DNA from 2 places in the Arthrobacter vasquezii genome. Region 1 is predicted to be linked to the other one. Evidence: predicted binding sites of a transcription regulator. Region 1 holds the regulator's gene; the other holds the start of a gene.
What was found. Region 1 encodes HrcA, which represses chaperone genes, less so after heat shock. Its sites were predicted from a motif close to TTNGCACTCGNNNNNNNCGAGTGCNAA; they were not measured.
Positions count from the first base shown of each region.

Region 2: P4U43_RS07200 (Hsp20/alpha crystallin family protein) is a predicted target of HrcA. The motif match lies at 3,332-3,358, and genes of this name have one in related genera.

Region 1 covers NZ_JAROKN010000002.1:6,731-15,084, forward strand. The annotation lists gene lepA (translation elongation factor 4) at 1-628, shown strand, start outside; gene hemW (radical SAM family heme chaperone HemW) at 656-1,885, shown strand; gene P4U43_RS01135 (DUF4870 domain-containing protein) at 1,890-2,321, opposite strand; gene P4U43_RS01140 (DUF3097 family protein) at 2,441-3,292, opposite strand; gene hrcA (heat-inducible transcriptional repressor HrcA) at 3,437-4,453, shown strand; gene dnaJ (molecular chaperone DnaJ) at 4,520-5,647, shown strand; gene P4U43_RS01155 (16S rRNA (uracil(1498)-N(3))-methyltransferase) at 5,663-6,418, shown strand; gene P4U43_RS01160 (GerMN domain-containing protein) at 6,426-7,388, opposite strand; gene P4U43_RS01165 (PhoH family protein) at 7,771-8,354, shown strand, end outside.
Region 2 covers NZ_JAROKN010000012.1:54,273-62,626, reverse strand. The annotation lists gene ku (non-homologous end joining protein Ku) at 27-869, shown strand; gene P4U43_RS07225 (hypothetical protein) at 869-1,117, shown strand; gene P4U43_RS07220 (formate/nitrite transporter family protein) at 1,177-2,016, opposite strand; gene P4U43_RS07215 (flavodoxin family protein) at 2,107-2,715, opposite strand; gene P4U43_RS07210 (DUF2630 family protein) at 2,795-3,040, opposite strand; tRNA gene P4U43_RS07205 (tRNA-Val) at 3,179-3,252, shown strand; gene P4U43_RS07200 (Hsp20/alpha crystallin family protein) at 3,429-3,869, shown strand; gene P4U43_RS07195 (DUF4383 domain-containing protein) at 3,968-4,426, opposite strand; gene P4U43_RS07190 (hypothetical protein) at 4,674-4,877, shown strand; gene P4U43_RS07185 (cysteine hydrolase family protein) at 4,890-5,453, opposite strand; gene P4U43_RS07180 (hypothetical protein) at 5,513-6,136, shown strand; gene P4U43_RS07175 (FAD-dependent oxidoreductase) at 6,166-7,653, shown strand; gene pstS (phosphate ABC transporter substrate-binding protein PstS) at 7,713-8,354, shown strand, end outside.

The DNA of each region.
Region 1 (8,354 bases):
CGCTGCAGTTCGCGAACCAATGGTTTCCGCGACCATCCTTGCACCCAATGAATTCGTCGGCGCCATCATGGAACTGTGCCAGAGCCGGCGCGGCGTGATGGGCGGAATGGACTATCTTTCCGAGGACCGCGTGGAGATCCGGTACCGGCTTCCACTGGCGGAGATCGTCTTCGACTTCTTCGACATCCTCAAATCGAGGACCCGCGGGTATGGGTCCCTCGATTGGAAGGCCGACGGTGATCAGGTGGCGGATCTGGTCAAGGTGGACATCATGCTCCAGGGGGAACAGGTGGATGCCTTTTCCGCGATCACCCACCGCGACAAAGCCTATGCGTACGGTGTGATGATGACGGGTAAACTGCGCGAGTTGATTCCGCGGCAGCAGTTCGAGGTGCCGATCCAGGCGGCCATCGGGTCACGGATCATTGCGCGGGAGAGTATCCGGGCCATCCGCAAGGATGTCCTCGCCAAGTGCTACGGCGGTGATATCACCCGGAAGCGAAAGCTGCTGGAGAAGCAGAAGGAAGGCAAGAAGCGGATGAAGATGGTCGGACGCGTCGAAGTGCCCCAGGAAGCGTTCATTGCCGCCCTGTCGTCGGATGAATCGAAGGACAAAGCCAAGAAGTGACGACGGCGCCTATCAGGGAACGCAGCATTGCCTAGTACTTTGCCCCTCGGTGAGCCTGCACCGGCCGACGGGCGGCTGCCTCCATCAGCTGTTGCCGGTTCACGGGACCGTGCTTTTGGACTCTACGTCCACATCCCCTTCTGTGCGGTCCGTTGCGGGTACTGCGACTTCAATACCTACACGGCTGCTGAGTTGGGTGGGGGAGCGTCGCAGGCCAGTTATGCACTCACGGTCGAGCGGGAGCTCGAATTCGCCGCGGGAGCGCTTGCGCAATCCGGCATTGCGCAGCGCGCGCTGAGCACGGTGTTTTTCGGTGGCGGGACGCCCACGCTGCTTCCGTCGCAGGATCTTGCACGGGTTCTGCAGACGGCGAAAAACGTATGGGGCCTCGCACCCGGGGCCGAGGTGACAACGGAAGCCAATCCGGATTCGGTGACCCCTGAATCACTGGCGGAACTGGCCCGGGCAGGCTTCACGAGGGTGTCCTTCGGCATGCAGTCCGCAGTACCGCATGTCCTCGCCGTGCTCGACCGCACGCACGCTCCGGAGCGGGTCCCCCTGGCGGTTGAATGGGCACGCGCTGCCGGTTTGAAGGTCAGTCTCGACCTGATCTACGGAACACCCGGTGAGGAGTTGTCGGACTGGGAGAGCTCCCTCGAAGCGGCGCTCGCCCTGGAACCGGATCATCTGTCTGCGTACGCGCTGATCATCGAAGACGGCACCGCCCTGGCCCGGCGGATCCGCCGCGGTGAGGTGCCGATGGTCGACGACGACGACCACGCGGACAAGTACGAAATTGCTGAGAACATGCTTCGTGGGGCCGGAATGTCCTGGTATGAGGTAAGTAACTGGGCCCGCACTGGCGAGGATCAGTGCCGCCACAACATTGCGTACTGGAAAGGCCACGACTGGTGGGGAGCCGGTCCGGGCGCCCATTCCCACATGGGCGGCACACGGTGGTGGAATGTCAAGCATCCCGCCGCCTATGCGCAGCGCCTGGACACCGGCGCATCGCCCGCGGCCGGCAGAGAAGTACTGGACGAAACGGCTCGCTACGTCGAGGACGTTCTCCTACGCTCACGGTTGGCCGAGGGGTATCCGGTGGCTGACCTCCAGCCGGAGGGACGTCACGCGGTGGCCGGGTTGATCGCGGACGGGTTGATAGAGCCGGCGGATGCTTTCAAAGGTGTTGTGCGCCTCAGCGGACGGGGACGGCTGCTCGCTGACGCCGTCGTCCGGCGGTTGTTGCCGAACTGAGCGGCTAGTGGAAAATCCTCAGGTTGAAGGGGTAGCGGTACGGCTTGCCCCGGTTGACGTGGATACCGGCCGCAACGGAGAACGCTGCCAGCATCACCCAGATGAGCGCATTGAGGACGGCGAAGATCCCGCCGATCCCGGGTATCAGGGACAGCAGCAGGCAGATCCCGGCAATGATGCTTGGCGGGAAAGTGAAGTTGAACGCTTCCTTCGATTCCTGCTCGGTGAAGGCGCCCCGGTCGCGGAAGATCAGAAAAATGATCAGCGACGGCACAAACCCCAGGATGCCGAGGAAGTGGGACAGCGTTGCCCACTGACGGTCTTCCGACGGACTCAGCGGTGGCGCACTGGAACTGGCACCCTGGAACGCGGGATCAGAGTCCCGGGGCGCCGGTCGTGACTGGGCGTCACCGTGCCGGTCTGCGCTGTTAGGCAACGGTACTTCCTTCGGGCTGTTCGGACTTCACCGCTCACACAAGCGGAACTTACTTCCTCAAGGGTACTTGGTGTACCGGCCGGGCGCAGTCGCGTGTGCCGCGACGAAGCCTTCAATGGCTATGCGCCGGCTCCCGGTGCAGTGAGGAAATCGATGACTTCCTCGACGCGCCCGAGCAGCGTCGGTTCGAGATCAGCGTAGGTGCTGACGCCGTTGAGGATGCGCTTCCAGCCGTTCGCGGCATCCGCCTGCGTGGAGTGCGGCCAGCCTAACCGGCTCAATATCCCCGTCTTCCAGTCCTCGCCGCGGGGTATTACCGGCCAGGCATCAAGACCAAGAGCACGCGGCTTCACAGCCTGCCACACATCGACGTAGGGGTGCCCGACAATCAGTACGTTCCCGGCGGCGCCCGCCACCGTCATCGCCCCGGCCGCGATCCGGGCTTCCTTGGTGCCGGGCAGTAGATGATCGACGAGGATACCCAGGCGGCGTCCGGCGGAGGGAGCAAAGTCCCGCACGGCTGCTGCCAGATCGTCTACGCCATGCAACGGCTCCACCACGATGCCCTCAACCCGCAGGTCGTCTCCCCACACCTTCTCCACCAGCTCGGCATCGTGTTTGCCCTCGACCCAGATCCTGCTGGCCCGAGCCGTGCGCGCCCGCGCTCCGGCAACCCGGACAGAGCCCGACGCCGTTCTCAGCTGTGCTGCTGACTGCGCGCGGGCAGGAATCAGTTCCACCGGCGAACCTTCATGGTGGAAGCCGAAGCCGAGCGGAAAAGTGCGTCGCTTGCCGCGGCGGTCCTCAAGGACCATCACGTGCATCCCACCTGCCTTCTCCGTGCGCAGGATCTCCCCGACGAATCCGCTCTGCACGTCTTCAAGGACGACGCCGGGACGGGCTTCGACCTTGGCGGCCGGGGCGGCCCGGGGTCCGGTAAGATCCTGTGCTCCCCACTCGTGATACGACATGTGACTTCGCTCGCTTCCACAAATCCCTGCCTTCGGAACAGGCAGAGCCAATGCTAACAATCGCCTCGATCGTATTAGACTTGGCACTTAGGTGTGTTGAGTGCTAACTCAGAAACAGGGCAGGAAAGTACATCGGAGGTGAACATGAGCGAACCCAGGCGGCTTGAAGTCCTGCGGGCCATCGTTGAGGATTACGTCCATTCCCGCGAGCCGGTGGGATCCAAGGCGCTGGTCGAGCGCCACAGGCTGGGCGTATCTTCGGCAACAATCCGCAATGACATGGCACTTCTGGAAGAAGAGGGCCTGATCACAGCCCCGCATACCAGTTCCGGCCGCATCCCGACCGACAAGGGTTATCGGTTGTTCGTCGACCGGATCGCCGAGGTCAAGCCGCTGTCGGCCCCGGAAAAGCGGGCTATCCGCGCACTCCTCGAGGGCGCAGACGATCTCGACGACGTCCTCGACCGCACCGTCCGTCTGCTCGCCCAACTCACCAATCAGGTTGCGGTCGTGCAGTACCCGCACCTGGGCACGGCGTCCGTCCGCCACATCGAACTCGTGCTGCTCGCTCCCGGTCGCGCGCTCGTGGTGCTGATCTCCACGAACGGCGCTGTGCAGCAGCGCGTAGTATCCGTGCCCGCCGAGGCACAGGAAAATGACCTGGCCGACCTGCGCCAGCATTTTCTGGAAAGGGTTTCCGGTGTTCGTCTGCCGTCGGTTCCCCAGGAACTCGGTGCGTGCATTGCGGATCTTCCCCCCTCGCTGCAATCTCTCGGCCAGGCAATTGGACACAGCCTGGAACAGTTGTCAGCCGCTAACAGGGAAGACCGGATCGTGCTGGCGGGCACGGCCAACCTCGCCCGCTCAACCCTCGACTTTCCTTTAACCATTGGTCCGGTCCTGGAAGCGCTTGAGGAACAGGTTGTCATGCTTCGGTTGCTTTCCGAGATGGGGCAGGATGCTCTGGGCATCTCGGTCCGCATCGGCCGGGAGAACCCGTATGGCGGTTTGGCCGAAGCCTCCGTGATTGCTACCGGCTATGGACCGGATTCACTGGCAAAGGTGGGAGTGCTTGGCCCCACGAGAATGGATTACCCGACCACCATGGCCGCCGTGAGAGCGGTGGCCCGCTACCTTTCCCGCATCCTCGATGAATCTTGACCGGATGACGGAGCCCATGAAGCCCAGCCGCTCACGCGGTGAGATAACAGGAAGTGATGTGCAGGAGTGAGTAATCACTACGAGGTCCTTGGCGTTGCACGCGACGCCAGCGGCGAAGAAATCAAGAAGGCATACCGGAAGCTTGCCCGCAAGCTCCACCCGGACGTCAACGTCGGCACGGAAGCAGCTGAGGAGTTCAAGCTCGTCACGCGCGCGTACGAGGTACTCTCGGATCCCCAGAAGCGGCGCGTCTACGACACCACCGGTAATGAAAACGGCACCGACAATGGATTCGGTGCCGGTTATTCCGGCTCGGGCTTTGCGTTCCAGGACATTTTCGAGACATTCTTCGGCGGAGGCGGTCCCAGCGGCCCCCCATCCCGAACCCAACGCGGTCAGGACGCGTTGATAGCCGTCCGGATCGATCTGAAGGATGCGGTCTTTGGTACCAACAAGAAGATCGAGGTAGATTCAGCGGCGGTGTGTCCTACCTGCGATGGATCCTGTACCCAGCCGGGTACTTCCCCGCGAACCTGTGATATCTGCGGCGGATCCGGTCAGGTGCAGCGTGCGGTTCGGTCCATCCTCGGTCAGGTAATGACGACGGCGACCTGCGGCACCTGCCAGGGGTACGGAACCGTCATCCCGCATCCCTGTAACGAATGCAATGGGGATGGCCGCATCCGTTCCCGCCGAAGCCTCACCATCAAGGTGCCCGCGGGTGTCGCTACAGGTACCCGTATTCAGCTCGCCGGCCAGGGCGAGGTCGGCACGGCCGGCGGTCCCCAGGGCGATCTCTACGTAGAGATTCGGGTCAACAGCGACTCGACCTTCCTTCGTGAGGGCGACGACCTTCACGCGACCCTGAGCGTGCCGATGACAGCTGCGGCCCTCGGCACCAACGTGATAATGAAGAGCTTCGACGGTGATCAGGAACTCACGATCAAGCCCGGCACGCAGTCGGGCGAAGTGATTACCCTTCGCGGCCTTGGGGTGACCCACCTGCGCGGATACGGCAGAGGGGACCTGCTGGTGCATTTGAGCGTGGAAACGCCGCGGAACCTCGACAGCGGACAGGAAGAACTGCTTCGGCGCCTTGCGGAAATGCGCGGCGAAGAATTTACCGAGGGCCAGCTGGCGAGCAGCGGATCAGGAGTTTTTGCCCGCCTTCGTGAACGCCTCGGGAATCTATAGCCGGGTTATCGGACAATGACCAACCAGGCCTTCTTCGGCGATCCGACCGATGTGCAAACCGCTGCCGTCGGCGGCAGTCTGACGCTGCGCGGTCCGGAGGCGCATCATGCCGCAGCCGTGAAGCGGGTTAGGCCGGGTGAAGAGATCGATGTCCTTGATGGAGAAGGACACCGCTTGAGCTGCACCGTTGTCGAAGCAACTCACGGTGCAGTGGTGGTGACCGTGGACAGGCTCTCATTCGATTCGCCTCCCGCGATGCGGCTGGTCCTGGTGCAGGCGTTGGCGAAGGGGGACAGGGCGGAACTGGCAGTTGAGGCGGCGACGGAACTCGGTGTTGACGCGGTGCTTCCCTGGCAGGCGGATCGAAGTATCGTACGGTGGCGTGCCGAGAAGGCAATCAAAGGCCGTACCAAGTGGGAGTCCCTCGTTCGTGCCGCATCGAAGCAGAGTCGGCGCGCACGTGTGCCGGAGGTACTCGATGCGCTGGACACCAAGGGCCTGGGACACTGGCTGGGCGGCGTCCAGCACCCGGTTGTGCTACACGAGGAGGCGAGCGAGTCGCTCGCGGAATATTGGGGTCGGAGTACGTTAGCAACGTCGGAAACGCTGGCCGTGATTGTGGGTCCGGAGGGCGGTATCAGCCCCGAAGAGCTCGGTGTATTGGCCAACGCAGGGGCGGTTCCGGCGCAACTTGGTACCAACGTCCTGCGAGCTTCAACAGCGGGACCCGCGGCCATCGCGGTACTGAATCACCTGGCCGGACGCTGGTAGCTGCGCGTCAGCGGACGCTGATCAGTTTGTCATCGGTCACCACGCCGGCGGCCGGGCCTGCTTCGGCGGATGGGCCGGCGGCTTCGTACACCTCGAGGAGAAAAGTTCCCGCCTCCAGCGCAACGCTGAACTCGTATAGTCCGACAGCGCCGGTTCCAGCGTCCACGGGAACCGTTCCGCTGACAACATCTTCGGCGGGGACCCCACCGCCATCTACGCGCCGCACCCGCCACTCAAGCGCAGCATCCGTCGTCGTGGTGCTGCCCTGGACTATAACCGTTCGATCGGAGCGGACTGAGCTGTCCTGCGGGTTGATGATCCACACGGGCGCAATAGCGCCGACGTCCCGTTGGAGCAAGGAACTCAGCTCGATGTGTCCAAAAGCGCTGTAGCCCGCTTTGCCGTCCACCAGCAGGCGGACACTGCTGGGACTTCCGCTTGCAATCAGACCGGAATTGGCTGCTGCAGCCGTTGCCGTGTAGACAAGCTGCTGCACCGCACGCCCGGCGACTGCTGCATCGATGCCGGTGGTAAAGGCGTCCGAGGAGATGTCGATCGTGACCACATTGTCGAGTGAAATCGAAGTGTTGACAGCCGATGCTTCCTGCCACGGGCTGTAGTAATCGTCATCGAGCGGCTCCGCGCTGGTCATCGCCCACACGGCAGCAGCAATCGGATCTCCAGTTGACTCAGCAGGAAGGAACTCGCGATAGAGGAGCCCGTTGGCATCTCCGAGCCAGTAGACAGGAAGGAGCGGGGCGGCGTCCGGGGCCGCGGGACTTTGGAGATCGATTTCGGGCAAGCTGGCAGTCGACTCCAGCAACACTTCTGCCTCTGCTGCGATCTCGGAGGTCGGCTCATTCTGCCCGCCGATCGTGCAGGCCTGCAGGCCCAACGCCGCGGCGACGAGTATGGATCCCTTCCACCGGCGCCCGGAGGTCCGTCGGTTGAGGAGAGGAAGAACGCCCATGCGTGTCCGTTCCTCTCATTCGTCGGGCCGATCGATTGTCGTGCAGCGTAGGTCTGGGCGTCGCCAATCAGTGGTGACGCCAACAGGAACCGGAACTGCACGGAGTTCTACTTCAGCTTTGCATAGGTAGGAGCCCCTGCCCTGTGCTTTTCCGAATCGCGGCCTGACTGAAACGCTATTGATATCGGTCCGTTGCGTTCCTGAGATTTTTCCGTGCCCGGCCAAACCCCGGCTCCCTTGGCGCCGCATCCAGGTGAGCGGCAACAGGACGGCGGCGGTACGCTAGTAGAAGGCCTCGTCATGGGTCTGAACAAGCACACAACCGGATGAACCGGAAAATTCGGCGGCACAAGGAGAGATGGAAGGCCTACAGGCCGATACTATGACCGATTCTGCAGTGGGTATGGGGGCAGCGGGCCTGGACAGCCGGGTCGTCCAATTCGAATCAGCTGAACAGATGGTGCAGGCCCTCGGAGCCAATGATGAGGCACTGGCCATGATCGAAGGAGCTTTCCCTGGTATCAGTCTGCACGTGCGGGGAAGTGATCTTTCCATCACGGGGCCGGCAACCGACGTTGGGCGCACTGAGCGGCTGATCAGCGAGGTCCGCACGCTTGCCGCCAACCAAACACCGGTGACCGCGCAAGTACTGGAGCAGCTGCTTTTTATGCTCAAGACGCAGGGCGCGGCCAAGCCGGCCGAAGTCCTGTCGATGAACATCCTTTCCTCGCGCGGACGCACCATCCGTCCAAAGACGGTCAACCAGAAGAACTACGTCGAGGCAATAGATACGCACACTATCGTTTTCGGCATCGGTCCGGCGGGTACGGGCAAAACATACCTGGCAATGGCCAAGGCGGTCCAGGCGCTCCAGCACAAGGAAGTCAACCGCATTATCCTGACGCGTCCGGCGGTGGAAGCGGGGGAGCGCCTCGGTTTCCTTCCGGGCACTCTCAACGACAAGAT
Region 2 (8,354 bases), on a different contig from region 1:
ACGGGCAACACTGGTTCACTAGGAACATGAGAGCCATCTGGAAGGGTGCAGTAGCGTTTGGGCTGGTCAACGTGCCGGTCAAGGTTTACAGCGCCACCGAGGACCACGACATCAGCCTTCACCAGGTTCATGACAAGGACGGCGGCCGCATTCGTTACCAGCGGCGCTGTGAAATCTGCGGCGAGATCGTCGAGTACAAAAACATTGACAAGGCGTACGACGACGGCGAGCGCACCGTTGTGCTCACGAGCGAAGACCTCGCCTCGCTCCCGGTGGAAAAGAGCCGCGAGATCGAGGTGGTCGAGTTTGTTCCCAGCGACCAGATCGATCCGATCATGCTCGACCGCGCCTATTACCTGGAGCCGGATTCAAAGTCCACCAAGGCGTATGTGCTGCTCCGGCGCACGCTGGAGGAAACGGACCGGACGGCGATCGTGCAATTCTCGCTGCGGCAGAAGTCGCGGCTGGCGGCACTGCGGGTGCGCGGGGACGTCCTGATGATCCAAACGCTCCTGTGGCAGGACGAGGTGCGTGAGGCTACGTTCCCCTCGCTCGATGAGAAGGTGCGCATTTCGGCCAAGGAGAAGGAGATGTCAGCGGCCCTTGTCGAGTCTTTCTCCTCGGATTTTGATCCCGAGAACTTCAAGGACGACTACCAGGAGCAGCTGCGCACACTCATCGAGGCGAAACTCGAGAAGGGCGAGGCCCTCGATACAGATGAGACCTTCGGGGAAACCGGAGAAGAAGAGGGAGGAAACGTCCTCGACCTCATGGAAGCGCTCCGTCGGAGTGTGGAAAAGAATCGTGAGAAGAAGGGCTCCGCGGGGGCCAAGAAACCCGCAAAGTCGGCATCGAAGAAAGGCGCGTAATGGGATTCATCAGGAATGACTTCGGACAGCAGACAATAGCCAAGCGGCCCAATGCACCCATTGTGGGATGGGCGCTGCTGGGCGTCGCATCGATGATGGCGCTCGACGAAAAGAACCGGGAGGCGCTGGCGGATGCGAGCAAGGCATGCCTGATGGTGTGGGCAGCGCTGGAGTTGGCGGAAGGTGACAGCGGCTTCCGCCGGACCATGGGCACGCTGACCCTGGGCTGGCTGGCCCGCCGCAACTGAGCAATGAGTTAACAGGACACGCCCCTTATGAGCACTCTTTCAGGGCGTGTCCTGCCAGCTCAACTCGTCTTTTCCCGTTCGCGCTCCACGAGTTTGCGGTCCCGGACCAGGCGGAGGGCGGTAACCAGCAGGATTCCGCCGATGACGTTGAACACAACGGTGTAGCCGAACCAGCCCAGCCAGTCCAGGTAGCTGATGTCGGCGCCCGCGAGGATCGCGCCGAAGATGAGCAGCGAATCCAGGATGGAGTGGAATAACTGCAGGCCGGAGAGCACAAACCCGCCAACGACGGCGGCCATCAGCTTTCCGCTCATCTCCTCCGTGCCGTGCTGCATGCGCGTCATCAGCGTGATTGTGCTTCCGCCGAGCAACGCAAGGCAGATGGATTCCCAGCTGAACCCGGCGTCGACGTAGTGCTCGGCGGACGTGGTGACCGTCCCGGCCCACTGCGGGAAGGCGTTCATGGCAATCAGCATGAAGATCCAGCCGCCTGCAAGGTTCGCCACCAGGGTGCCGCCCCAGAGCCGGCCGAGCTGCGCAAGGCTCGCCTGCTTGGCGGTCACCGCTGCGATGGGAACCAGGAATCCCTCAGTGAAGAGTTCGCTCTTGGCCAGCAGTAGCGCAATGAGTCCCGCGCTGAAGGCCAATCCCGCGAGCAGGTGGTTGTCGGTTTCATGAAGCACCGCCAGATAGGCGATCACGCCGATCCCTATTTCAAAGCCTCCGAAGAGCCCGGTGATGAGTACGTCGGGGAAGGTGCGGTTCAGGCGCTGTGCGCCTTCATCCACTGTGCGGTCGAACGATTCCTCGATCTCTTCCTCGACCGGGCCCGCATTGTCGCCGAGTTCCCGCCGTCGGGCTTCGTCATCGTTCTTGTGATCGTTCTTGTGATCGTTCAAGCGACTCGCCTATTCCGTTGTAGTACCCGTCAATGAGCAGGACACACCCCTTTTGGGGCTCCTTTCGGGGTGTGTCCTGCCAACTCGATGCTAGGGAGCTGGGTAGGGAGATGCCTTGAGGGACTTCGCCAGGTGGACAGCGTTCACGGACATGGAGGAAATTGTGGAAGCAACCGGATCAGGTACCTGGTCCAGGTCCTTGAAGTCCACGGTCTGCATTGCTTCCCCGACCCAGTAGACACCGCCCTGCGCCGCGACGGTGAAGCCGATGTCGTTCAGGCCCTGGTGCATCTCGGCAGTGACATGGTGGGCGCCGTCCTCGTTTCCCACCACCGCGGTCAGAGCGACCTTGTTGTACATGATGGGCCGGCCGTCATCATCAGTCGAGGAGAGATCGGCGTCCAGCCGTTCGAACACCCGCTGTCCCAGGCTGCTCATGTGCCCTACCCAGATAGGTGCGCACAGGAGGAAGATGTCCGCATCGAGGATCTGCTGGCGGAGCTGCGGCCATTCATCCCCGTTTCCCATGTCGATCTGCACGCCTGGAGCAACGTTGTGGTCAACTACCCGGGCCGACGACGTCGTTACCCCCTGCTCCTTGAGCTTGCCAAGGATGTGGTCGGCCATCACATCGGTGCTCGAGGCATCGGGCGAGGGGGTGAGAGTACAGATCAGTGCAAATGCTTTGAGGTCGTCCATGAAGATTCCTTTCGTTGAGTTGGCAGGACACGCCCCTTATCAACGGGGTATCGGGGCGTGTCCTGCCAAATCGATGTGCTTACTGGCGGTAGCCCTCTACCTGGTCGATCGGCCGGGCCTCCGCTTCCTGCGGGCTTTCCCCTGCGTCTTCCTTCGCCCGCCGCTGACGGAGCAGGTCCCAGCACTGGTCGAGCTGTTCCTCGACCCGCCGCAGGCTGCTGCGTCGATCTTCGCCAGGAGCATCGTCACCCGAGGGTGAACCCCGCAGCTCGTGTTCCTTGTCGACCAGCGCCTGGATCCGCGCCAGAATGTCCTCATCGTCCATTGCCAAACTCCTTCGCTGACATCGAGAAGTGGAATAGCCTCAAATAGTCAGGCTACTTAGTGTCCGCCCGAATATCTACCGCACCCCCGCGTTTGCATCATCCGTCTGCCAATGACCTAAACTGACTGGGAACTATTTGCCTGTGTAGCTCAGTCTGGTAGAGCATCCGCTTCACACGCGGAAGGCCCGGGGATCGAGGCCCCGCGCAGGCACCGTTCATAGCCCGTCCCGCAGCATGCGGGGCGGGCTTTTTTGTGTTCCAAGTAGTTCGTTCAGAGCGAACATAAACCATTAGCACTCTCCTCCTGCGAGTGCTAATCTACTTGCAGGTTGAGCGAACCAGACTCAACCCGAAGAAAGACTACTGACTCACAGGGAGTGAACCATCATGGCAATGAAATTCGACCCATTCCGTGAACTGGACCGCGTGGCCGGCGCACTTCTGGATCCCCGCCAGGGTCTGCGGCTGATGCCGATGGATCTGTACCGCGAGGGTGACCACTACATCCTGAGCGCTGACCTCCCGGGCATTGATCCGGGATCTGTTGACATTGACGTCGACGGCCAGCTGTTGACCATCCGCGCCGAGCGCACCCTGCGGAACGCAGAGGGAGTCAAGTGGCTGACCCGCGAGCGTGAAAGCGGATCCTTCCTTCGGCAACTGAACCTCGGGCAGGGTATTGACATTGATGCCATCTCGGCACGCTATGAAAACGGCGTGCTCAGCGTGACCATCCCGGTCAGCGAGCGCGCAAGGCCCCGCAAGATCGAGGTCGTTTCCGGCGAAGACGCCCAGCCGGTGCAGACGGACAGGGCTGTGGAAGCCTAGATCGTCAGCGGAGCTACGCACAGCGCAAACAGAACGACGACGGCAGGTTGCGGCCCGCCGTCGTCGTTCTGTTTGTTTGTAGTTGGTTGGAGCCGGGACTACCGGTCCCGGACAGTGCGGTGCTTGTCCCGAAGAGCGAGCGCCAGCGCAATCATGCCGACGGCAAGGCCCAGATGGAGGATGTTGTCCGCCGCGTCCAGCGGAACGAAGTTCGCTGCCGAATCATGCGGGATGATGAGCCCGTAGATGAAGAGCACCGCGTAGATAACGCCGCCCCACAGCAGGAAGTTGTAAGCGCCGGTTGCAGTCTTTGCCATCGCGACGCCCGCGACGCCGAACAGCAGGTGAACAATGTTGTGCAGGATCGAAACCTGGAACAGGCCGAGGAGTTGCGCCTCGGACTCGGGGCCGGCGAACTGCAGCGTGTCGTAATTGCTGGTGATACCGGGAATGAATCCCAGCACGCCGACCAGGAGGAAGACCACTCCTACCGCGAGTGCGGCCTTCTGAATGTTTGTCCGGGTGCCTACACCCGACCCTGAATGTGTTGATGCCATTGCACTATCCCCTCTAAGGTGGCCGGACTGGCGGACACCGGCACGTGATCTTGCGAGCTATGGACAGTATGTCCCGCCATTTGTACTGCCAGCGTGCCACAGGCAGAACAGAATAGAAAGCTTGCTTAGCTATCTTTTCGATAAACGTTCGCGTCCATTTGGGCGATTACCCAGTTTTCATTCACCAAACATTCAGGAACGGCCCTTAGTGTGGCGTTAGTCACACTCTCAGGAAGGCCTTTCCCCAATGACCTCGCAACATTCCTCGCTTGCCGACTTCTCGACGCTCAGGCGCGGTCAGCAGATAACCCTTCGGCACTCCTCGGGAGACCAGTTCTCCGGCGTACTCGAAGATCACGCCGATGACTCCTCGGTTGTCTGGGTCCGGTCCGACGACGGCGCGGGCCGTCGGCTGTTCCACCGGGAGGACGGCTACAGCATCGGCATCTGATCCGTCCACCGCCTAAGCGCGCTTCTTCGAGAACAACTGCCGGATCCCGCTCGCGTCGAGGGAAACCTGACGGTACTCATCCATCAGTACGCCCAGCACATTCTGCGCATACTCACTGTTGGTTGAGGCGACCGCATCCCTGGCGTACACCACCCGCAGGTTGTTCGCGTAGGCATCCGCACCGGTCTGGGCCACGCAATTGTGCGTTGAAACCCCTGCGAGGACCACCGTGTCTACCTCCAGAATGCGCAGGCGCTGCAGCAGGTCGGTCCCGAAGAAAGCGCTGTCGCGCGTCTTCACCAACTCAGGAAGACCCTCGACATCGAGGTCATCAACGAATTCGGCCTGCTCAGTGCCGCTGAAAAGGAAACCCTGATCATCATCGAGCATGCTCAGTGTCCACGTTGATTTGTCCCGCTGGTGCTCTGTGCGGATGAGATAGACGGCAATGCCGGCCTCGCGCGCATCCGCGATAGCTGAGTTGCAGGCCGCAACCAGGAAGTCCTGCTGATTGCCGAGAGATTCGTCTTCAAAAAATGCCTTCTGCATATCAATGATGAGCAGTGCAGCCGTCATGTTCTTCCTCCCTGCGAAGGTTCCTTGCAACTCTTTGACAGCATACTTAGGAATCCTCCTTGAGGGGCAGGCCGGCGAGGGCTAGCGTTGACGCCACGGAGGTGATTACGGTGCGGACGCATCTGCCGGGCGTAACGGTGCTGCTCGCCGTCGTCGTTCTTCCGGGTTGCAGTGCGCAGACGGCCGCCGCGCCAACGCCGCCCTACTTCCAGCCGCTGCCCGTGAGCGTGGAACCGGGCGACGTGTTCCCGCTGCAGACTGCCTACAGCGGATGGTGGGACACAACGGCGCTCTCCCCCGGAACACCGGGGCTTCCCCTACTGGTTGGCCTGGTGCGTGCTGACACAGGAAAATTCCTCGCCGGGTACGACCGCTCAGCCGGGCGCCAGATCCCAGGTTCAGACCGGGATCCGGACGCAGGATGGCCCGCCGGCACGGTTCTCGCGGTCGACCTGTCGACCGGCGCGGTGTGGGACTGGTTCATTGTGAACGACGACGGCCTTCCCGCCGTCGGCTTCCAGGACCGGATCTCCGCCGAACAGGGCTTCCCGCCGATCAGCGGCAGCCTCACTCCCGGAACCTTCCACACTTTCCTGCGCGACGACGAAACCGGTGAGGTAATCTACCTCGGCACGGCGCAGGAAGGTCCGTCAGACAACATCGGAATTGAACTGGACTGGTAATCAACCGCACTACAGAAGGAGAACTGGCCGTGAAGTCCCTTTGGCTTGAATCATCACCGCGCATTCCCGTTGACACCTTTCAGGCGGACGGCCAGTACGATTCCGTGGTGGTCGGCGCCGGTATCACCGGTCTGACCACTGCCACGTTGCTCGCGCGATCCGGTCAGCGGGTAGCGGTCCTGGAGGCGCGAACGGTTGGTGCAGTGACTACCGGGAACAGCACGGCCAAAGTCTCACTGCTGCAGGGCACGCAGTTGTCCTCGGTCATCAAACACCACGGAGCGGCTCTGGCCCGTCACTATGTCACCGCAAACCGCGAGGGCCAAAGCTGGCTGCTCCGGTTCTGCGATGAAAACAACGTCAGCTATGACGTCCGGGACGCCTTCAATTACGCCATCACGGACGACGGCGCCCGCCTCCTGGGCGAGGAACGGGACGCATGCGCCACTTCCGGACTCAGTGCCGTCCTTGAAGACTCCTCGGAGCTCCCGTTCCCGGTGACCCGTACGCTGCGCGTGGCTGGTCAGGCACAGGTACATCCACTGGAGGTCCTTGCCGCACTCGCAGCAGACCTGCGCAAGCACTCCGGCGAGCTCATCGAGGGCGTTCGGGTCACCGGCGTGAAGGCCGGCAGCACCAAGGGCGAGCGGAGCACCATCCAGACCTCGCTGGGCGAGATTTCGGCGGCCAGCGTCATCATCGCCACCGGAACGCCGATCCTGGACCGTGGCGGGCATTTCTCCGTCCTGCGGCCACACCGTTCCTATGCCGTTGCTTTTACCGTGCAGGACGAGATTCCGCAGGGCATGTACCTGTCAGTTGACTCTCCCTCGCGTACGTTGCGCACTGCCATGGTCGAGGGACGCCCGTACCTCATCGTGGGCGGCAACGGACATACCGTTGGGCGCGAGGCGCATACGCAGTCCCTCGTCGACGACATCATTCGCTGGACCCAGGAGCACTTTCCCACCGCGCAGGCAGCGTTCAGCTGGTCGGCGCAGGACTACCAGCCGGCGTCATCGGTTCCCTATGTCGGGAAGATGCCCGTCGGCGGCCAATCCATCTACGCGGCAACCGGCTTCAACAAGTGGGGTTTCACCAACGGCGTGGCTGCAGGGCTGGCCCTGTCAGCGGAAATCCTCGGCGGGCAGATGCCGTGGGCGAAGGAGCTGTATAAGACCCGGGTCGGCAAACAGGACGCGCTCAGCACCGCAAAGACCAACGCCGGCGTCGGGGTCGAAATGGTCACCGGCTGGCTGGGCGGGCTGGCGCGGACCTCCCACGCCCGGCCTGCCGAGGGCCAGGGCGTGATTGTGCGGGAAGGTGCCCGGCCGGTGGGTGTCTGCCAAATCGCCGGTGTGACGCACCGGGTATCAGCTGTCTGCCCCCACCTCGGCGGGGTATTGAGCTGGAATGACGCCGAGCAATCCTGGGATTGCCCGCTCCACGGATCCCGCTTCACCCATGACGGCGTACGCCTCGAAGGCCCGGCCACACGCGACTTGCAGGCGCCGTAGGGCCGGTTCACGAGTTGTTCAACGTGGGGACACCCAGTATTCACCTGTATCGTGGGCGTGTGATTTTTCGTCGCGTGCTGACCATCGCCCTGAGCTGCGCTGCCGGCCTTACTGTTGCATCCTGCGGTTCGGACTACCCACTGGGGCCGGAGCAGGAAGCTGCCGCGCAGAACGCCACCTCGACCCTGAGCGGGACCATCACTGGCGCGGGATCATCGGCGCAGGGACCGGCCATGAATGCCTGGCAGGCGGAGTTCGCAACCATGCATCCGGACGTTCGCGTGCAGTATTCGCCGGACGGGTCCGGGGCAGGGCGCGGTGCACTTTTGGCCGGAGCCGTGGATTTCGCGGGATCCGATGCCTACCTCAGCGAAGAAGAACTCGAGGAGTCCCGTGAAGTGTGCGGACCCGAGGGCGCTTTCAACATCCCGGCCTATGTGGCGCCGATCAGTATCGCCTTCAACCTGCCCGGGATCGAAGAGCTGAACCTCGACGCCGCGACTATTGCCCGCATCTTCCGCGGAGAAATCACGCGCTGGAATGACCCAGCAATTGCTAGCCAGAACGAGGGCGTTGATCTTCCCGACACCCGCATCACTCCGGTCAGCCGCTCCGATGACTCGGGCACAACGGAAAACTTCACTGATTATCTGCATGCTGTAGTGCCGGAGATCTGGACCAACGAGGCGGACGGCACCTTC